DNA from 3 places in the Paenibacillus sp. MAH-35 genome. Region 1 is predicted to be linked to each of the others. Evidence: riboswitches for the same ligand, from Rfam matches in the RefSeq annotation. Region 1 holds a riboswitch; each other region holds the start of a gene.
What was found. A riboswitch is a leader RNA that binds a small molecule or an ion and turns the genes downstream of it on or off. The one in region 1 is predicted to bind cyclic di-AMP.
Positions count from the first base shown of each region.

Region 2: linked by a shared signal. The riboswitch ahead of AC3Y2E_RS20350 (C40 family peptidase) and the one ahead of gdhA (NADP-specific glutamate dehydrogenase) in region 1 are both predicted to bind cyclic di-AMP.
Region 3: linked by a shared signal. The riboswitch ahead of AC3Y2E_RS30705 (CAP domain-containing protein) and the one ahead of gdhA (NADP-specific glutamate dehydrogenase) in region 1 are both predicted to bind cyclic di-AMP.

Region 1 is NZ_JBYUPU010000004.1:23,597-30,141, reverse strand. Features, by position in the region: gene AC3Y2E_RS05060 (glycoside hydrolase family 26 protein) at 1-1,509, opposite strand, end outside; gene gltC (glutamate biosynthesis transcriptional regulator GltC) at 1,813-2,721, shown strand; gene gdhA (NADP-specific glutamate dehydrogenase) at 2,835-4,205, opposite strand; cyclic di-AMP (ydaO/yuaA leader) riboswitch at 4,531-4,702, opposite strand; gene AC3Y2E_RS05045 (ABC transporter substrate-binding protein) at 5,126-6,469, shown strand.
Region 2 is NZ_JBYUPU010000020.1:5,141-11,685, reverse strand. Features, by position in the region: gene AC3Y2E_RS20355 (circularly permuted type 2 ATP-grasp protein) at 1-1,256, opposite strand, end outside; gene AC3Y2E_RS20350 (C40 family peptidase) at 1,459-1,932, opposite strand; cyclic di-AMP (ydaO/yuaA leader) riboswitch at 1,935-2,067, opposite strand; gene AC3Y2E_RS20345 (phosphotransferase enzyme family protein) at 2,302-3,363, opposite strand; gene AC3Y2E_RS20340 (hypothetical protein) at 3,629-3,886, opposite strand; gene AC3Y2E_RS20335 (NADH:flavin oxidoreductase/NADH oxidase) at 3,971-4,996, opposite strand; gene AC3Y2E_RS20330 (thioredoxin family protein) at 5,333-5,653, opposite strand; gene AC3Y2E_RS20325 (winged helix DNA-binding domain-containing protein) at 5,661-6,545, opposite strand, start outside.
Region 3 is NZ_JBYUPU010000050.1:33,534-40,078, reverse strand. Features, by position in the region: gene AC3Y2E_RS30710 (hypothetical protein) at 188-1,270, shown strand; cyclic di-AMP (ydaO/yuaA leader) riboswitch at 1,520-1,658, shown strand; gene AC3Y2E_RS30705 (CAP domain-containing protein) at 1,667-2,347, shown strand; gene tkt (transketolase) at 2,724-4,739, shown strand; gene ppnP (pyrimidine/purine nucleoside phosphorylase) at 5,089-5,409, shown strand; gene AC3Y2E_RS30690 (NAD(P)-binding domain-containing protein) at 5,379-6,545, opposite strand, start outside.

The DNA.
Region 1 (6,545 bases):
CGAGAAATCAAGCTCCACCTCCCACGGCACCTCATACGAGATCGCGAGGCGGCGGTCCCCCTGCAACACCGCTACGGCGAAAGGCTGGACCTCCATCGGCATTTTGACATAGACGAACAGCTTTCGTTTGCCCGTCAGGCTTTCCGCCTGGGCGGATCGCAGCGGAACGTATTTGACGTTATCCTCCGTGGCCGCGCCCTGCTCGACCTGGGTCAAATAATAGTCGCTCTGCACTTGCCGGCGGTACAGATCGTACATAAGCGTATTTTCCCTAATGTCGTAGATGTAGTCGGCATTCAGCGTCTCGCTTCGCGATTTGGCAATGTTGAAATACGTGATCGCTTTCACCTGAGGGAACATGCGCGGCAAGTACGCGTACATGTTGGCGAGCTGGCTTTCCCCCCATTTCGCGTAATCCTTTCCGGTCTTGCGGATATAGTGGGTGACGCCTCCTTCCGAGATCATAATCGGTTTATGGGCATATTTCTCATACAGCGGAGCGAAATAATCGATCTGATTTTTGCTGAAATCTTCATTCTCCCCGAAAAAAGGAGTCGCGTACAGCGAAAACCCGACCCAGTCGACATACTCGTCTCCGGGATAATAATCGTCTATATTATCGTTCGGCCAAAAGTTGGGCGACCAGACCATAGCGACATTCGGAGCTTCTTCCTTCATCACCTTCGACATGAGGCGGAATTTCTCGATGTACTTGGCTGGTTCATCGTACCAGGGAACCCAGGCGCCGTTCATCTCGGACGCATACCGCATAAAGATCGGAATTCCCGCTTCCTTCGCCTGGCGGGCGAACGACCGGGCATAATCGTCGTCCTTGACGCTGTCCAGCCCGTAATGCGGCTCCCAGCCGATCTGCAGCGCGCCGGAAGCAGTCGATTTAATGCTGTTCATAAACCGGACGGGAAAGTAGTTTCGCGTATCGCTCTCGTCTTTGCGCCAGCCGGAATACGTGAGCCCGATCGGATGATATTGCCCGAACTCGGGTTCAACGGCCGGCCAGTCGAACAAGCCGAACAGGCCCAGGTAGGTGCCGGATGACGGCTCGAACTTGGCCAGCTTCCGGTTATCCGCTCCAGCGGGGACACTGACGTAAGGCTCGATCGTCACCTCGTGGGCCGAAGGCGGCACATCATCGTAAAACCGCCGGTCTACCGCCTTGGCTTTCGCCCAGTGTGAAGCCGACGTTTCGTACCATGCGGCCGCCTCGGCTTCGTTCCCGATGCTCCGGTAGTAGCTCGCTTTGCGGGTGGCATAGTCGCCGGCCACCTCGTAATCGCCTGCAGACGCCGCCGCCTCAAGGCGTTGCTGCCACCAGTTCAGCAGCTGTACGGGCTCCGTCAGCGGCTGTTTCTCATTCCCGCCGGTGGCATCCGGCCCGCTGGCAGCGGGAATATCCTTGTCCCGTTTGCCGTCCGCACTCACATACCAGTACACGCAGACTACGGCCAAAAAGACGGCCACGACCGAAAGCCGTCCATATTTGCTCTTCATCTTGCCCGCTCCCCCATTTCACCTGTCGATCCCGGTTTTCTAGTTCTATTCTACTATGGATACGGGCCTGAAGGAAAACGGTTTCAAGATGGAAACGAAAGATTTGAATGAACTTCCTGCGAAATGCGAACTCTATCATTTGGTCGGCACAACAAATTAGAGACCCATTTGAGACAAAACTTCCCGCATTCCCCCTCTCCCCCATAAACCGATAGGCTGTTTCCTTGTCGGCCGGTTTGTTGTACAATAAGGGAAGCGCTAAACCTCACACGGCGTGATAAGTAATGGCGGTGACTATATAGAGTGGAATTAAGACAAATCCAATATTTCATAGAAGTTGCCAAGCTGGAGCACGTTACGGAAGCGTCCTATGTTCTTCACGTGGCGCAGTCGGCCGTCAGCCGGCAAATTTTCAAGCTGGAAGCCGAGCTCGGCGTCGATCTGTTCGTACGGGACGGCCGTAAAGTAAGATTGACTCCGATCGGCAAAATGTTTCTGGGTCATATGGAGCAGGCGATTCAAGTCATCGAGAAAGCGCAGCGGGAAATTCAGGAGTTTCTCGACCCCGAGCGGGGCACTGTACGGATCGGTTTCCCGAGCAGCCTGGCTTCGCATCTGCTTCCAATGGTCATATCCGCATTTCGCGATCATTATCCGCAGGTTCATTTTCAACTGCAGCACGGTTCATACCGGGAATTGATCGATTCCGTCATCAAGGGGACGCTGAACTTGTCGCTGATCGGTCCGGTACCGAAGCACGACAAGCAGATTCAGGGCGACACGTTGTTTCTGGAGCGATTCGTCGCGCTGCTGCCGGCGAGCCACCCTCTGGCCGATCAGTCGTCGCTGAAGCTGAGTCAGCTGCGCAACGATATGTTCGTATTGTTTCCCGCCGGGTTCGTCTTAAGGGATCTCGTAATCGGGGCTTGTACCGCTCAAGGGTTCGAACCGAAAATCTCGTTCGAAGGCGACGATATCGACGCGATCAAAGGTCTCGTAGCCGCCGGTCTCGGCATCACGCTGCTGCCCGAAATCGCCCTGAACGATAACGTTCCCCGTTCGACCGTCAAGGTTCGGCTCGAAGACCCGCAAGTCACGCGGAGCGTCGGCGTCATTACACCGAACAATCGCGAGCTTCCTCCTACGGAGAAGCTGTTTTACGATTTTCTGAAAAACTACTTCGCGACGATCGGCCAATTTAATATTGGATAAACCAAAAAAAGGAAACGATACGCCTTCAGGCGTTCATTTCCTTTTTTTGGTGTTGAACCGCATCCGCAGGCGGAAGTACGCCTGCAGGCGCGGATGAGCGGGACTGCGATTGCTTATACGATCCCTTGAAGCATCATAGCGTCGGCTACGCGCAGGAAGCCTGCGATATTGGAGCCTACTACGAGATTGCCGGAGCATCCGTATTCCTCGGCGGCTGCCACGCTTTGACGGTAAATGTTTTTCATAATGCCGTGCAGCTTGTCGTCAACTTCATGGAACGACCACGAATAACGCATGCTGTTCTGGGACATTTCGAGCGCCGATACGGCTACGCCGCCGGCATTGGCCGCTTTGGCCGGACCGAACAATACTTTGTTCTCCAGGAACACTTCGATCGCTTCAAGCGTAGAAGGCATATTCGCCCCTTCGCCGATTGCTTTCACTCCGTTTTCGACGAGGATCTTCGCCGAATGCTCGTTGATTTCGTTTTGCGTCGCACACGGAAGCGCGATGTCGCAAGGAATCGTCCAAATTCCCGTGCAGCCTTCATGATAGGTTGCATGCGGATGGTCGATGACATACTCGCTGATCCGCTTGCGCTCTACTTCTTTCAGACGTTTTACCGTCTCCAGATCGATGCCGTTCGGATCGTAAATATAGCCGTTGGAGTCGCTGCATGCTACGACTTTGGCGCCGAACTGCTGCGCTTTTTGGATTGCATAAATCGATACGTTACCGGAGCCCGATACGACTACCGTGCTTCCTTCGAAGCTCTCGCCGATCGACTTCAGCATCTCGTCTACGAAGTAGACGGCGCCGAAGCCTGTCGCTTCGGTCCGGGTCAAGCTGCCGCCGTACGCGATGCTTTTGCCGGTCAGGACGCCCGCTTCATGGCCGCCGCGAATCCGCTTGTATTGTCCGAACATATATCCGATTTCTCTCGCGCCTACGCCGATATCTCCGGCCGGCACGTCTTCGTCGGGACCGATGTATTTGTACAGCTCGGTCATGAAGCTTTGCGTGAAGCGCATAATTTCATTGTCGGATTTGCCTTTCGGATCAAAGTCCGAACCGCCTTTACCGCCGCCGATCGGCTGCCCGGTTAGCGAGTTTTTGAAGATTTGCTCGAATCCGAGAAACTTGATAATGCTGGCGTTAACGGACGGATGGAACCGCAAGCCGCCTTTGTAAGGACCGATCGCGCTGTTGAACTGTACGCGGAAACCGCGGTTTACTTGCACTTTGCCTTGATCGTCCACCCATGGCACGCGGAAGGAAATAACCCGTTCCGGCTCGACTATACGCTCCAGGATGCCAGCCTTCATATATTTCGGATGTTTGGCGAATACAGGCACAAGAGAATCCACGATCTCTTTTACCGCCTGATGAAATTCGCTTTCACTCGGGTTTCTGCGAATAACCGTCTCATACACGTCTTGAACGTATTGGCGCGCTGCCGCAACGTTGTCCAGCTCTTTTTCCATAACTGCCACTTCCAATTCCTCCTCGCGCTTATATGAATCCGGACTCCCTATATGATTAAACTTGTGGCGTCGGTTTCCATTACATGTATCTTATTATGCAAGGTGCGGCATAAACAATACGTGATTTAGATCATCTTCATGCCGGATTGATATGAGGGAAAGCGGTATCCTTCAAAACGGACGATAAACGCAAGTCCGAACGCCCGATCAGAGTCCGAATGCGGTGATGCCCCTCCGCAATCACGACAAAAAGAGCCGCAGGAAAGAGGACCCTTCCCGCGGCTCTTAACATGACGGCACGGCCATGATCAGAAACGCGTTAACGGCAGTCTCTCCGATACGCTTGCGAGGTTAGCTGACGGATTCGGGCGCTGGAGTCGCCCTACGTTTTGTCCACCGGACAAAACGATTCACCCCCGTGAAGCACCGGCACACCGGCCCATAGCTTCGTTGGTTCCCCCGCTTCTGAATGAAACAGAATTCAGCGATAACAGACTACAGATTGCTATCTTGTTAGGTATCATACTCCTCGTTCGCGGGACTGTAAAGCGAAGCATTCGCCGGTATCGCCGGCCCAGCGACCTTCCGGTACCGTCGGCAACGGTTTCAGACGACGTTATCTTCCGATCTCTGGCGCGCACTGACGCAATCTCCGGATCGCTTCCTTCGAGGCGATATGACAATATTTACACCGGGACCCCGAATATGAAACGATTCGCCCCCCGCAGATCAAACCCGGATTATGGAGATACATTCAAAAACATGGATTCCTGTTCGAGGAAAAGTCCGGCTAACTAATTATCCATGTATTCTTTTTTTACTCCATTTACTATTGGTACCGCTTACATATAATTAAAGTTGCTTGCAGGTAAGGGCTTTCCTAGATAATAACTTATCCAGAACCAGGGGGAATGTTTACGATGATCCGAAACATGATCCATTCGATTCGAACCGTTCCATGGATGACAGCCGCTGTGTGCCTGGCACTGCTGCCGGCGTGTGCAGGCGGCGATTCCGGCCAACCTTCCGCTGCGTCCGGGCAGCCCGATTCCTCCGTGATGGCCGCACCGGTCGAGCTGAGCATTTACTCCGTAGTTCCCTCCGTCACCCAAGAAGAGTTCAAGCGGACCATCGAGGCTCCGGTGCAAGCCAAATATCCGAATGTCAAACTGACCTATGTGATCGGCGGAGCACAGGCCAAGATCAGCGATCTCGTGGCGAGCGGAAGCGCGCCGGACATTATTCTGACCTCGATCAGCGGAATGAACAGCAACGTCATCCCTTTCCAGCTTCAATACGATCTTACGGAGCTGATCCAAAAGCATAAGTACGACCTGTCGCGCATCGAGCCTTCCACGCTGGATTCGTTACGCAACGCTTCGGATAACGGTGCTCTGTACGGCTTGCCGAAATATACGAACACGGTCGTCCTGTTTTACAATAAAGACATTTTTGATAAATTCGGGGTGGCGTATCCGAAAAGCGGGATGACCTGGGACGAAGCGACCAAGCTGGCCGCCCAAATGACACGTACGGTCGACGGAATCCGTTATCGCGGAATGTCGCTGTTTTCCGGCAATATGATCACGGAAAATCAACTCTCTCTGCCTTTTATCGATCCGAAAAGCGACACAGCGTCCGTCAACACGGCTGAATTCCAAAAGCTCTTCCGCACGTACAAAGGGATTTACGACATCGTGGACAATAGGCCGGAGGGAGCCTTTAACGGGGACGCCGAGCTGGACTCGTTCTACAAAAACAAAAACATCGCAATGGTCGTAGCCCCGATGTCCGGCTACGGACGATTCGAAAACGACAAGGACCTCAACTGGGATCTGGTGGCGGCCCCGACTTTCGCCGATAAGCCGGACGTTGGGTTCCAGGCGAACACGATCTATTATTTCATCAGCAACGCGAACAAGAAGGCGGAGCAGGCGTTTCTCGCCGTCACCCAGCTTCTCTCCGACGAGGTCCAGCTGATGAGCAGCAAGGAAGGCCGTCCTCCCATTCTGAAAAACGAAACGATTCGCGCCGCGTTAGGGGAAGAGAGCAAATCCAAAGGGAAAAACTTCAAGGTTATGTTCCACAACAAGTTCGCTACCATGCCAACCGCTAACACGAAGCTTGCCCCGCTCGTCAACGCCAATTCGATTCTGAACAAGGAATTCGGCGATATGATCAATTCGGGCACAGACGTGAACACGATGCTGCGGCAAGCGGAGGAGAAGATCAACAAAGCGATCAGCGAAGCGAAAAGCAAGTGACGATTATCCACCGTCCGGGAGCCGAGATCCCGGGCGGTTGGTTTGTTTTGGGGCGGGGATACCGTTGATTCGGTTA
Region 2 (6,545 bases), on a different contig from region 1:
CTCGACAGCTTCACGGTCGGCTGGGCGATGTACTGTCCGGGGTTTGCCCTGATTTTGATGCGGAACCGTTCGATTTCCTCCTCCGACGCATGCGGGCCAATCAGCATATCGTAGCCTCCGGAAGCGCCCACGGTTTTCACGACCAGCCGGTCGATATGCCGGAATACGTAATCCCGCTGCTCGGGATCGTCCAGCAGATAAGTCGGAACGTTCGGGATAAGCGGTTCCTCGTTCAAGTAATACCGGATCATATCCGGAACGTAGGCGTAGACGCCTTTATGATCCGCCACCCCGTTGCCGATCCCGTTCAGAATCGCCACATTCCCGCGGCGGAACGCCTCCAGCAAGCCCGGAACGCCCAGCATCGAATCCGGCCGGAACGCCAGCGGGTCCAGGAAGTCGTCGTCGATTCGCCTGTAGACGATATCGACCCGCTGCAAGCCGCGGATCGTCTTCTCGTAGACGACATGGTCCAGGACGACGAGATCGCGGCCTTCCACCAGCTCGATCCCCATCTGCTGAGCCAGAAACACATGGTCGTAGTAGGCCGAGTTGTAAGGCCCGGGCGTCAGCAGCACCGCTCTCGGACCGCTCGCGCCGTAATGGCGGAGCGGGGCATGGCTTAACATCGTTTCATGCAGGATGCCGAGCTGGCGGTCCAGCGACAGCACGCTCTGCCGGCGGAACAGCTCCGGGAACGCCTGCCTCATCACAGAGCGGTTCTGGTACACGTACGAAATCCCGGACGGATTGCGCAAATTATCTTCCAGTACGCGGTATTCGCCGCGCTCGTCGCGGATCAGATCGATGCCAGCCAGAAAGATCCGGCTGCCCTTCGGCGACCCCGCAGACACGGCCGGACCGGAGTAATACGAAGGATTGCCGGTCACGAGCCGGGACGGGACGATTCCGTCGCGCACGATGTGCTGATCGCCGTACACGTCATCCAAAAACAGATTCAACGCAGTTACGCGCTGAATCATCCCCCGCTCGATCCGGCTCCACGGACTGGCCGGCACAATGATCGGGATCGGGTCGAATGGCATCGTACGCTCCGTTCCGGAGTTGTCGCTATATACGGTAAACGTCACGCCTTGACGTAAAAAACGAAGTTGGGCCGTCTCATGCTTCCGGCGCAGCTCGTCTGCCGACAGCCGGTGCAGCGCCCGGTATACCGCTTCGTAATGAATTTTCGGAGTACCGCCGGGTTCGAGCATTTCATCATAATAGGTTCCGGTTTCATAAGGCATGAACATCATCTCGGCTCCTCTCGAAATCAGATCGGTTACACCCTTCCATTAACCGTTTCCGCCGGCGTTCAAACAAAGCGGCCCTCCCGCCGCATGAAGCCGCCCCCCCCTTTCCGAATCGGATCGGGCAAAGGGGTGAGCATAGAAAAAGCCCGAGGTTCTCAGGCGAGAACGCTCGGGCCGGTTCGATTTTCCTGCGCTTACGGATTCACTGCTTCACATCGCTCATCTTCAGGAACGTGTCCTCGTCCACGACTCTGCGCGCCGTGACATAACGATTCTTGTAGTAGCTGTCGCTCAGCTTGCTGATGCTGACGCCAACCTTGCTGGCCGAATGGGCGAATTCGCCGTCCCCCAAATAAATGCCGGCATGAGAGATTCCTTTGCCGTCCGTATTGAAGAACACCAGGTCGCCGATCCGGAGGTCTGCCTTGGCGACTTCCACTCCCATTTTGGCCTGGTCCCTCGAAGTACGCGACAGCTCGATGCCGTACTCGTCGAAGATGTACTGCATGAATCCCGAACAATCGAACCCTTTAATCGTAGTGCCGCCCCATTTGTAAGGGGTCCCTACGACTTCCTCCACCGCTCGATCCAGCTGCGTATCTTCGGCATAAGCCGTACCCGCCGCCGCTACGAACAGCATGGAGCTGAGCAGCATAACAGAACCAATCTTCTTCAAAACCCTGCTCCTTCCAGTGCCTGCGAGGTTAGCTCAGGGTTCGGTTGAAGGTTCCCTATGGTCACTTTGAAGCGAGACCAATTCACCCGGTATGGTTCCCCCGCTTCCCGTAAAGGAATTCGGCAATTATTGTTTAAAACGTGGCGCTTTGCTTACATTCGACTCCATTCGACCAAATCCTGCTAATTTCGCGTACGAAAAAATGACAAACCTGCAAACTCTTCAACGCTCCATTCCGGCTGCATGCACAGGTTCAACCGGTGGCGTGGCGGTATGGATCGATACGGGTTAGCGGCAACTGCAACAGAAAAAGCCGCTCCGGTTTCCCGAAACGGCTTGTCTGCTTGTCCATACTAGGCCATACCCGAATTATAGGTGAAGCGACATACAAGGAATATCCCGCAAGATCGCCTTCGAATTGGCCGAGATCCATTCGCGCTGTCCCGCTGTCGCCTTCTCCGATCCCCATATGTCGAACAAAATGAGGCACAGGTCGAGGCGCCGCTTCTCGACGAACATCGGCAGCTGCTTCAGCCAGCCGGACCCGATACGCCGCTCCCGTTCATAACCCCGGAGGAAATCGTCCAGAAACCGGCCCGCAAAGTCCGATACCCGGCCCGGATCGGTCTCGGGCTTCTCCCAGCTCGCAAACACCGACGCATAATATACCGGCATGGCGATATCCTGCAAATAATAATCGTCCCCGCAGTCGTCAAAATCAAAGGCGGTCATCCGGCCCGCTTCGTCCGCGAAAAAGTTGCCATGATGCAAATCGCGATGGCACATTCCGTACCGGCCCCCGTCCTTCGGCAGCCGTTCGACGTCTGCGACGATCCGGGTATATACACGCGCCAGCGCCTGCTTGACGGCTTCCGGCCCTGCCTCATCGCTTCCTTCCCGGTCCCGGTCCGCAGACGGCGCCTCCTCATCGGAAGGCTCCGGATACACTTCATCGAGCGCCGATCCCAGCCGGCGGGGGATGCCTTCCGGAGGGGCATAGGTTTCGCTGTGCCGGTGCATCCGCCCGGTCAGCTGTCCCCACTGTTCGAACAGCCGCGGCCCCCACAACGGGTGATCCGCTCCGACATGCCCGCCCGGAGCTTTCTCGAATACGCCCATCAGCAGCGGCTCGGCTTCCGTCTCGGCCGCCTCCATCAAACGTCCGTTCAGCGATTCGACCGGCCTCGCCACCTGAACGCCGTAGTCGGCCAGCCGGAGCATCCAGTCCAGTTCGGCCGCCACGTAGTCCGGCGTCCGCTTCGTGCTTGGCGTAATCCGTATAATAAGCTCGCGGCCGTCCCTCTCCGTCTCGTATACCAGGTTTTCAAACCCACCGACGTGCCGGATGCGGTCCGTGTCGAACCCGTAACGTTTCGCGGCTTCATGCAGAAAAAGATTCTCGTACAATCTATAATTTGTCGTCGTCACCATATGCCTCCCGATCTATGAACTGAACCGCCGCAGCCGGCTATGCCCGCTTCCGGCGGAGTGCGCTCGCAGCCCTCAAAAATATCAGCGGCCACGGCGTCGCCGCCGTGGCCCGTCTGTTTCGGCTAAGCCGAAATCACCTTTGTAGTCAATTTGCATCACTCCTTTCTGAAGGTTAGCTTTATCATAACCGATCGATCGGCCTTGTTCCATGGAACGTTTCGTTATAACGATTCTGTAAGGCGGCCCCGCCGTCCTTACCCCGCCCCTACTCCCGCAAAGCGTCCCGCAACCTGCTGGACATCGTGCCGGCCTGCGCTACCCGGAGCTTGCGAACCTCCTGCTTCAGCCGTTCGTTCTCGGCGATCAGCTGCGCCGTTCGTTCCCGGTCCACCGCCTCCCGCCGCTCCGCCTCATCCACGAATTGCAGCAGCTCGCTGCCTTCGCGGCCCGCCTCCTGAAGCAACCGGCGCAAAGCCTCGCGTATCGCCTCGTAATCCGTTTCCGCTACGTTATCTTGTTTCATCGTATGATCCTCCAACCTAAAAACATGTCGCTTTTCCATACAACCACCGCATCCGATCCGGCCGCCGTGCTCCGTAAGCCCGCTTTAAAACCCACGCACGTAAGCTTTCGGCACCGGTGCCGCTTCCTTGCCAGCCGCAGCGCGGATCGCGTGAACAGCCCAGTACGGATCGGACAACATCCCGCGCCCCACCCCGACCAGATCGGCATCGCCGCTGGCGACAACCGAATCGGCCAGCGCCGGCTGATCGAGCATGCCGACCGCGATGACGGGCACGTCCAGCGCCTCCTTGTAGGCCCGGGCGAACGGAACCTGGTAACCAGGATAGTTGCCGGGCTTGCGCTTGCCTGCCGGACCTTCGCCTCCGCTCGACACATGGAAGATGTCGACTCCCGCCTCCTTGTACTTGCGCGCGATCGCGAGCGAATGCTCAAGATCGTATCCGCCGTCGATATATTCGACAGCCGAGATACGGAGCAGCAGCGGCATATCCGGAGGCATCACTTCTTTGACGGCTCGGATAACCTGGACGCCGAACAGCGACAAATCTTGCCCGTATTCGTCCTCTCTGCGGTTAAGCGCCGGCGAGTGGAACTGATGGATCAAATACCCGTGAGCGCCGTGCAGTTCGATCGTATCCACGCCCGCCGTCACCGCTCTGCGCGCCGCATCGCGGAACTTGTGGGCCATCGCTCTCGTCTCCTCCGTCGTTAGCGGACGCGGGGTTTTGGAGCCCGGCGCCACCGGGATCGCGGACGGAGCGACCGGCACCTCGGCGTCCTCGGCTTTGCGGCCGGCGTGGGCGACCTGGATGCCGATCTTCGCTCCATGCGCCTGAACCGCTGACACGATGCGGGCGAAAGGAGCGATGTGGTCGTCCGACCATAAACCGAGATCATAATCAGTAATCCGGCCGTCCGGCTCAACGTCCGTCATCTCCACGATAACCAGTCCGGCGCCGCCGACCGCCCTCGACGCATAATGGACGTAATGCCAATCTCCCGGCTTCCCGTCCTTCGTATCAACCGAATATTGGCACATCGGAGGCATCACGATGCGGTTGCGGAGCTTCAAGCCTTTATACGTAAACGGGGTATGCAAACGGTTCATAGAGATCCCTCCAAAACATCTTTTAAGAGGTTGTTCAAAAAGTCCACTTTTGATCACGAAGCCGATCTGGAAGCCTGCTCGACATCGAATATGGAATTCAGCCGGAACTTTCGGTGCTCACGTAGGTCCCACTCCGCTCCGCTCCTCATTTACTAGCTTCATCCCATCTTCTCGGTGCTGAAAACCGGACTTTTTGAACTCGCACTTTAATCGTATTAGCCGGTGCGCGTTATCTCACCGGAACCAATCCCTTTATTTTACTACTAACAGGCATCCGCTACAAAAAACGGCCCGTTCCTCATTCCTCGGAGGAATGAAGCGGGCCGTATCTTGCATTTACTCCGGCAGCGAGTTCAAATATTCCCGCACCTGATCCGGAGTTTTGGCGAATTTGCTGTGCAGGTGGGCGATCTTCTGGCCGCCGCGGTAGACGAGCAGGCTCGGTATGCCGCGAACCTCGTTCTCCTCGGCGATCGGCTGAAACTTCTCGGCATCCATGCTGACCCACGTTTTATCCGAATGCTCGGCGATGATGTCATCCAGAAAACGGTCCAAATTTTTGCAATCCGGACACCAGGTCGTATAATATTTCACTACAGTCAGCTCGTCCCGGCCCGTCAGCTCCCGAAACTGCTCGACGCTTTGAATGTTATCCATCTCAGACTCAACCCCTCATAATAATATCGGTATCGTAAAATGCGGCCAGTCTCGCCGCTTCGTCCTCCAGCCCCGCCCGGATAGCAGGTTTCATCTTCGAAGACGAATCGAACCATTCCACCTTCAGCTCGATCTGGTTCCGGTTTTTCTCCAGCTCCCAGTTGCCGGCCATCCGTCCGTTCACGAGCACAACCGGATAGATCCAGCCCTGATTGCGATAGACGAGCGGCTTGTGCTGCTCCGCCAGCACGTAGTCCGACCGGTGCGACAAGGAAACGGTATACGGGTCGAAATGCGGCAGCAGCCGCACGGTATTGTCCGGAATCGAAGCGGCCCGGATATCCTCCACGGTTGAGCGAAGCGCCCATGCTTCCCGGCCGTCGACCGGAACGGAGACGATATCGCCCTCCAGGCTGCGGAACACTTTTTTCGCTTTGGAAGGGTCGATTCCCCACCAGCGGCCGAAATCTTCGTATAGGGCAGGGCCGAATACAGACAAATAGTGCCGTCCGGCCTCGCGCAGCAGCGCCTCCGTGGACTCGGCAGGCTCTCGCCACTTCGGCAGCCAGCTCTCCGGACGCACGAACGTCACATTTTGCCCTTGGCTAGGCCCGAAGCAGAGCAGCCCTTCGTGCGCCGCAGGCTTGAGCAGCGCTCCCCAGCCCGATAGCAGCAGCTCCCGGAGCGACTCATGACCGGTATGCGCGACAATTTCCTCCGCGAGCTGTTCCCGCGTTAGCGGCTCGCTTCCCAGCCGGCTGCGCAGACCGTCGCTTATCGCATCCATCTGCTCCTGTGTCACCCCATGGTGCGCCAGCCAGGACGGTCTGCGGTAAAATGCGGACATGCTTTCCCGTAATCCGCTCAACGTTCCCGGCATGGCGTCAGACGG
Region 3 (6,545 bases), on a different contig from region 1:
GAACGGGGTTATTCGTGTTGTTAATGGTTAAAGGACTTAATATGTAACCAAAGGGATCTCTGGATAGGTGGTGAGATAAGAGAAAGAGGATTTGTTCTTTTCCATTTAGAAGGAAATGAAAGGAAAATGTGGAATATAATTTGGATAAAGGAGTGTAGATTATTTGCTTTGGAGGGAAAACGATAAGATGAAACGTATAGTTACTGCCATCGTTCTGTTATTCCAGCTTATTTGGCTGTCGGCTGTAGGGGCAGAACCGTCTATCATTCGCAATTCCGATTCTGATAATTGGGATAAACCTGCTGCCGTTTCGTTTGAGGCGTTCAAAACCAGTACGGATGTGTTCGCCGCAGCCGCCCGATTCGAGTGGACGGACCGGCAGCTCTCTTCTATTAAGCATGAGCATTATATCCGTTTTCCTGCATTTGAGTTTCGATCGGATCGGCCCGACGAGTTGGAGCCTCAAGCGATTTTCACGAACGTTCCGGCAGCAAAATTCGAGAGGGTTCCGGAGAATAGTTCGGAAGGTTATCGGATCAAAGCGACGATTTGGGATCCGGAGCAGCTTCGTGCGGACACACCTTATTTTGTCCGAACATTTTGGAAACGATCGGGGAACGATGAGACGCACCAGGTGACGATAGAATCGCTGCAAAGATTCGCCCAGCCGAATGGCTCTGTAAATGATTTGCCAGACACTAGCGATAAAATATCGAGCGTATCCTGGAACAATTCGCAGGAGGTACAGTGGCCCACTGAACGGTACACATCAGAAGATCCGGTCATTCGGTACTATGGACCGCAGAAGAAACCGACAGCAGCCAAAATCAAGAGCGATGCCGCTTATATAAACTCCAAAGAAGCGCTCAAACAATACAGAAACAACGCGAACTCAAAATCGGATACTATACCGGAACAGTATGCCCAGTTTGCAATTACATTTGACCGTAAAGATGTAAGTAATATGATTGAACGTTTAATTACAGATTATGGAATAGAAATCACCCAAATATACGCAACAGCGGTTGGGTATGATGATAAGCTATATACAATAAGTTGGTTTGGTTCCGACTATAAAAATCCGCCTGAGTTCGGATCTGAGGTGCGCTTTAAATCATTCTATATCACCGAGCTGGAAGGTTATGCTCACGGAAGCGACCTATTAGAGATACAAGATTTTTTAGACAACGGCATCATCGAATGGACGGATAAGCGGGGTTATAATCCAACCGGAATCAAAACCTGGCTCGAACGCTTTGGGAGAAATTAGTAATTAAACCTTCATTTTGTAACGAAACACAACCTTCGATCTTCGCTAACAATGCGGATATAGGAGGTTGTGATTTTTTTGCCTAGCATTTTAGAATGAAGTGCAGGGTCCCCAAAAAAGTACCTATCAATTAACGGTGCAGACCGCTTGGAAAACATTATGCAATGAACACATGTATATCCCGTGTTAAGATGAGAAAACCGCATGGAGGACGGCTGGTCGGCAAGACGGTCGGAGCTTTTCATGAGGAATACGGACAGGCCGAAGCTTCATTGTGAAGCGCGGGGGAACCCAGATCCACCGGGGTGAAGCCAACGTTTGTTGGCCGGGTGATTGCTCTTTGACCCGAATCCGTCAGCTAACCTCGCAGGCCGCAAAAAGGAGAGGATGGTTTACATGCGTTTCAAAAAGACAGTAATGGCCGGGGTACTTGCACTCAGCGTAGTTGCCGGAACAAGTTCCGCTTTCGCCGCAACTTCGTACACGGTGAATCATAGCGACACGATGTGGAAAATATCGCAGCGTTACGGGGTCAGCCTGCAGTCGCTCATCCAGGCGAACCCGCACGTGGCGAATCCGAATATAGTATGGCCGGGGATGAAGCTCGTTATCCCGGGGACAGGTTCGTGGTACGGAGGCGGGAATGGCAGCGGGGACGGAAACGGCGGCGGAACAGGACAAGGCACCGGTTCCGGAGCGGATACTTCGACTCCGTATGCCGACCAAGTAGTGACCCTGGTCAACCAGGAACGCGCCAAAGCGGGATTGAAGCCGCTCGCGAACGATCCGGCACTGACGGCGATGGCGATGGACAAAGCGAAAGATATGTACAACAACAACTATTTTGATCACAACTCGCCGACTTACGGTTCGCCGTTCGATATGATGCGTTCTTACGGAATCCGTTACACATATGCCGGCGAAAATATCGCCAAAGGCCAGCGCAATCCGCAGGAAGTGATGAACGCCTGGATGAACAGCCCGGGTCACCGTCAAAATATTATGAGCCCGAACTTCACGAAGATCGGCGTCGCGTATTATAACGGCGAATGGGTGCAGGAGTTTATTGCGAACTAATACAAGGTCATTTTCTATTGGGAATGTACAATGTTTTGGCAGTATGCCCTCACAGACAGCGCATGAACCAGTCATCGTTTTGTTACAATAAGAAACAGCCGGCGTTCCTTTGAAGGACGGAAGAAGCGTCGTGTTTACAAAATTAAAAAAACGTCAATTCCCCCGGAAGTTACGGACATGCCTGCAGGAGCTGTCCTTTCATCCGGGGGAGTTTTGTAAATCGACACCGCATTTTGCCTTGGTTCTGTGGCAAACAAGCAAATCAAGTGGTACAATAATGCAAGCGACTGAAAGTGTCCGCTGGACGAAGAAGGGGGTTCGCGCAGGGTAGACACCCGGCACGCGGCGAATACCGATTTTTGGGAGGAATGGAACGATGACGTCTCAAACGAAATCGATTGATCAATTGGCGATCGATACGATCCGCACGCTGTCTATTGATGCGGTGCAAAAAGCGAATTCGGGGCACCCCGGCATGCCGATGGGAGCAGCTCCGATGGGATACGCGCTCTACGCTAACCTGATGAAACATAATCCGGCCAATCCGGAATGGATCGACCGCGACCGTTTTGTTCTGTCGGCAGGGCACGGCTCGATGCTGCTTTACAGCCTGCTTCATCTAAGCGGCTACGATTTGTCTATGGAAGATTTGCAAAATTTCCGTCAATGGGGCAGCAAGACGCCGGGTCATCCGGAGTACGGCCACACGGCGGGCGTAGACGCAACGACCGGTCCGCTCGGACAAGGGTTTGCAAGCGCCGTCGGTATGGCGATGGCTGAAGCTCATATGGCGGCTACTTATAACCGTGACGATATGAACATTATCGATCACTATACATATGTTATTTGCGGCGACGGAGACCTGATGGAGGGGATCTCCAGCGAAGCGGCTTCGCTTGCCGGCCATCTGCAGCTCGGCAAAATGATCGTCCTGTACGATTCGAACGATATATCGCTGGACGGCGAGCTGAACTTGTCGTTCTCCGAAAATGCAAAAGCCCGCTTCGAAGGCTACAACTGGCACTATGTCCGCGTCGAGGACGGCAACGATCTGGCCGCGATCAATGCGGCTGTAAGGGAAGCGCAGCAGGACCCGCGTCCTTCGCTGATTGAAGTGAAAACTGTAATCGGCTACGGAAGCCCGAACAAAGCCGGTAAAGGCGGTCATGTGGGACCTCACGGATCACCGCTCGGCGTAGACGAGGTCGCGCTCACCAAGAAAGCTTACGAGTGGCCGGAAGATCAACATTTCCACGTCCCTTCGGAAGTTGCTGCGCATTTTGCCCGTCTGAAATCGCAAGGCGAGCAGGCAGAGCTGGCTTGGAACGAGCTATTCGCCAAATACGAGAAGGCGTATCCGGAACTGGCCAAGCAATTTAAGGCAGCCGTAGCCGGCGAGCTTCCGGAAGGCTGGGATGCCGATCTTCCGACCTACAGCCCGGCGGATAAAGGGATCGGTACTCGTAACGCTTCCGGTAACGCAATCAACGCGTTCGCGTCCAAAATTCCGTCGTTCATCGGCGGCTCGGCCGACCTGGAATCTTCGACAATGACGCATATGAAAGGCCTCGGCCAGATGACCCGCAACGATTACAGCGGCCGCAACGTTTACTTCGGCGTACGCGAGTTCGCCATGGGGGCGGCGATGAACGGGATGGCGCTGCACAAAGGCGTTAAGCCTTACGGCGGCACGTTCTTCGTATTCTCCGACTATCTGCGTCCTGCCGTACGTTTAGCGGCGATCATGGATTTGCCGGTTACGTACGTCCTGACGCATGACAGCATCGGTGTCGGCGAAGACGGTCCGACTCACGAGCCGATCGAGCAATTGGCGGCGCTGCGCATCATTCCTAATGTCACGGTCATCCGTCCGGCCGATGCCAACGAGACGACGCAAGCATGGCGGTATGCGCTGGAAAATAAAAACGGACCGGTCGCGCTCGTACTGACCCGTCAAGCGGTACCGAATCTCGAGTCGACGTCCGAGAAGGCCCGCGAAGGCGTAGCCCGCGGAGCTTATGTCGTGTCCGAAGCGGAAGGCGGCTCGGCGCAGGCGATTATTCTGGCGACCGGCTCCGAAGTATCGCTTGCTGTCGAAGCTCAGAAGAAGCTGGCCGAAGACGGCGTGCGCGTACGCGTCGTCAGCATGCCGAGCTGGGAACTGTTCGAGAAGCAATCGAAAGAATACAAAGAATCGGTACTTCCGTCCGGCATAAAAGCCCGTCTTGCTGTTGAGATGGCGTACCCGCTCGGATGGGAGCGTTACGTCGGCGACGGCGGAGCGATTCTCGGCATCAGCACGTTCGGAGCTTCCGCGCCTGCGGCTAAAATTATCGCCGAGTACGGCTTTACGGTCGACAACGTGGCAGCCAAAGTTAAGGCGCTGCTGTAAGGAGAGCCGATGGTACGGACCTGTTGTCTTGCGTTTGTTATTCAGGTCTGCAATCTGAGATAAAGAAGGTGGATAAGAGCTCTCCGGAGCTCTTATTCTGAATTTATCGATGGGCACCTAGAACCAAGAAAAGCTGCCGGTTGCCCGGGTCATACGACATGGGAAGGGCCAGTCCGCTTTGGCAGGCAGTGGCATAGCGGGCCTGCCAACTCTCGTTTTCAATAAAATGGGTAATTCGACAAAAAAAGAGTCCCTGAGGGACCCTTATCTTGATCTTTTGTTGATTTTGTTGATCTTGCGTTCGTTTAAACTTGCAGCACACCATCCAACCAGGGAGAGTGAAACCAAGGTGTCTCAATTCGATCATGTCACAGTACTGAAAAAAGCTAACGTATACTTCGACGGCGGCGTTACGAGCCGTACGGTCGTATTTGCCGATGGTTCCAAAAAAACGTTAGGCGTCATGCTGCCGGGCCAATTTCAATTCACGACCGATGTCGTCGAGATTATGGAAATAACGGCCGGCGATCTTCTCGTCCTGCTGCCCGGAGAGACCGAATGGAAGCCTTTCACGGGCGGCATGCAGTTCGAGGTGCCGGCGGGCGCTACGTTTAAGGTGGACGTGAAAACGATCACCGATTACGTCTGCTCGTTCATCTCCGTCTCCTGAAGCTTGAGCTGAATATATTCCTCCAGCTTGATCCGGGTATGCGGAGGAAGTCCGGACAGCATACAGCCGTAACGGAATTCGGTGCCGTCCGAGATGACCCGGATAATCCGCGCCGTAATCGGCGGCAAGGCCGCATCCTGCGGAAAATGGATCACGACGAACATATCTTGCGCAAGCGGAAATGTGCTGGTCAATTGGAGGCCGCTGTCGGACAAGTCGTACAGCGTGCCTTCGATATTTTGACCGGAAAACGCCCCTTCGTGCTCCCATTGGTAGACGGACAGCAGAAGCCGGATGTTCATAGGGACCCGGACGCTGCGGCGACGCTCGATATTTAATTGCAGCTTCGGCAGCAGCTCCTCGGATGGAACTTCTTCCCGCTTACATACTTCGATCTTCTTGTCCATCCATTCTTCATAACACATCACGACAGCGCTTAGATCCTGATCGCCGAGCCCTTTGCTGAGGCCCATCTCGAAGACGCTTTTGGCCAGACCAAGGAGCGGAGCGGTCAATTGAAGCTGATCGGTGAGCTGCGAAGCGAGCCGCAAATCTTTATGCATCAGCTGCATCGAAAATTGGGTGGCGAAATCGCGATTCAACATTTTTGGGCCTTTTAGCTCAGCTTGCTTGCTGCCTGCACCGCCGGCCAGGACGATCTCGTAAAATTTTTCCAGGTCGATATTCGCCTTGGCGGCAAGCGCCATTCCTTCCACGAAGCCGATGGCGTTAATGCCGACCATCGTATTGTGGGCAAGCTTGGCATAGGAGCCCGATCCGGAAGGACCCATATAAACGATCCGGTTGCCCATCGCTTCGAATACGTCGCGGTGCTCATGAAGCGCTTCTTCCCGTCCGCCGACCATGAACAGAAGCGTGCCGCTCTCCGCTGCCGGCTTGCTGCCGGTTACCGGCGCATCCAGGAAGTCGACGGCCAGATCGGCCAGTTCGGCATACAGAGTCTTGCTCATATGCGGGGAAATGGTGCTGCAGTCGATCACCGTCATGCCGTGACGGATGCCTTCTATTATTCCATTCGGATCGTAGAACGTTTGCCGGAGTGCTATATCGTTGCTAAGCATCGTTATCAAGACGTCTGCGTCCCGCACCGCTTCGGCCGGAGTGGCGGCGTAATG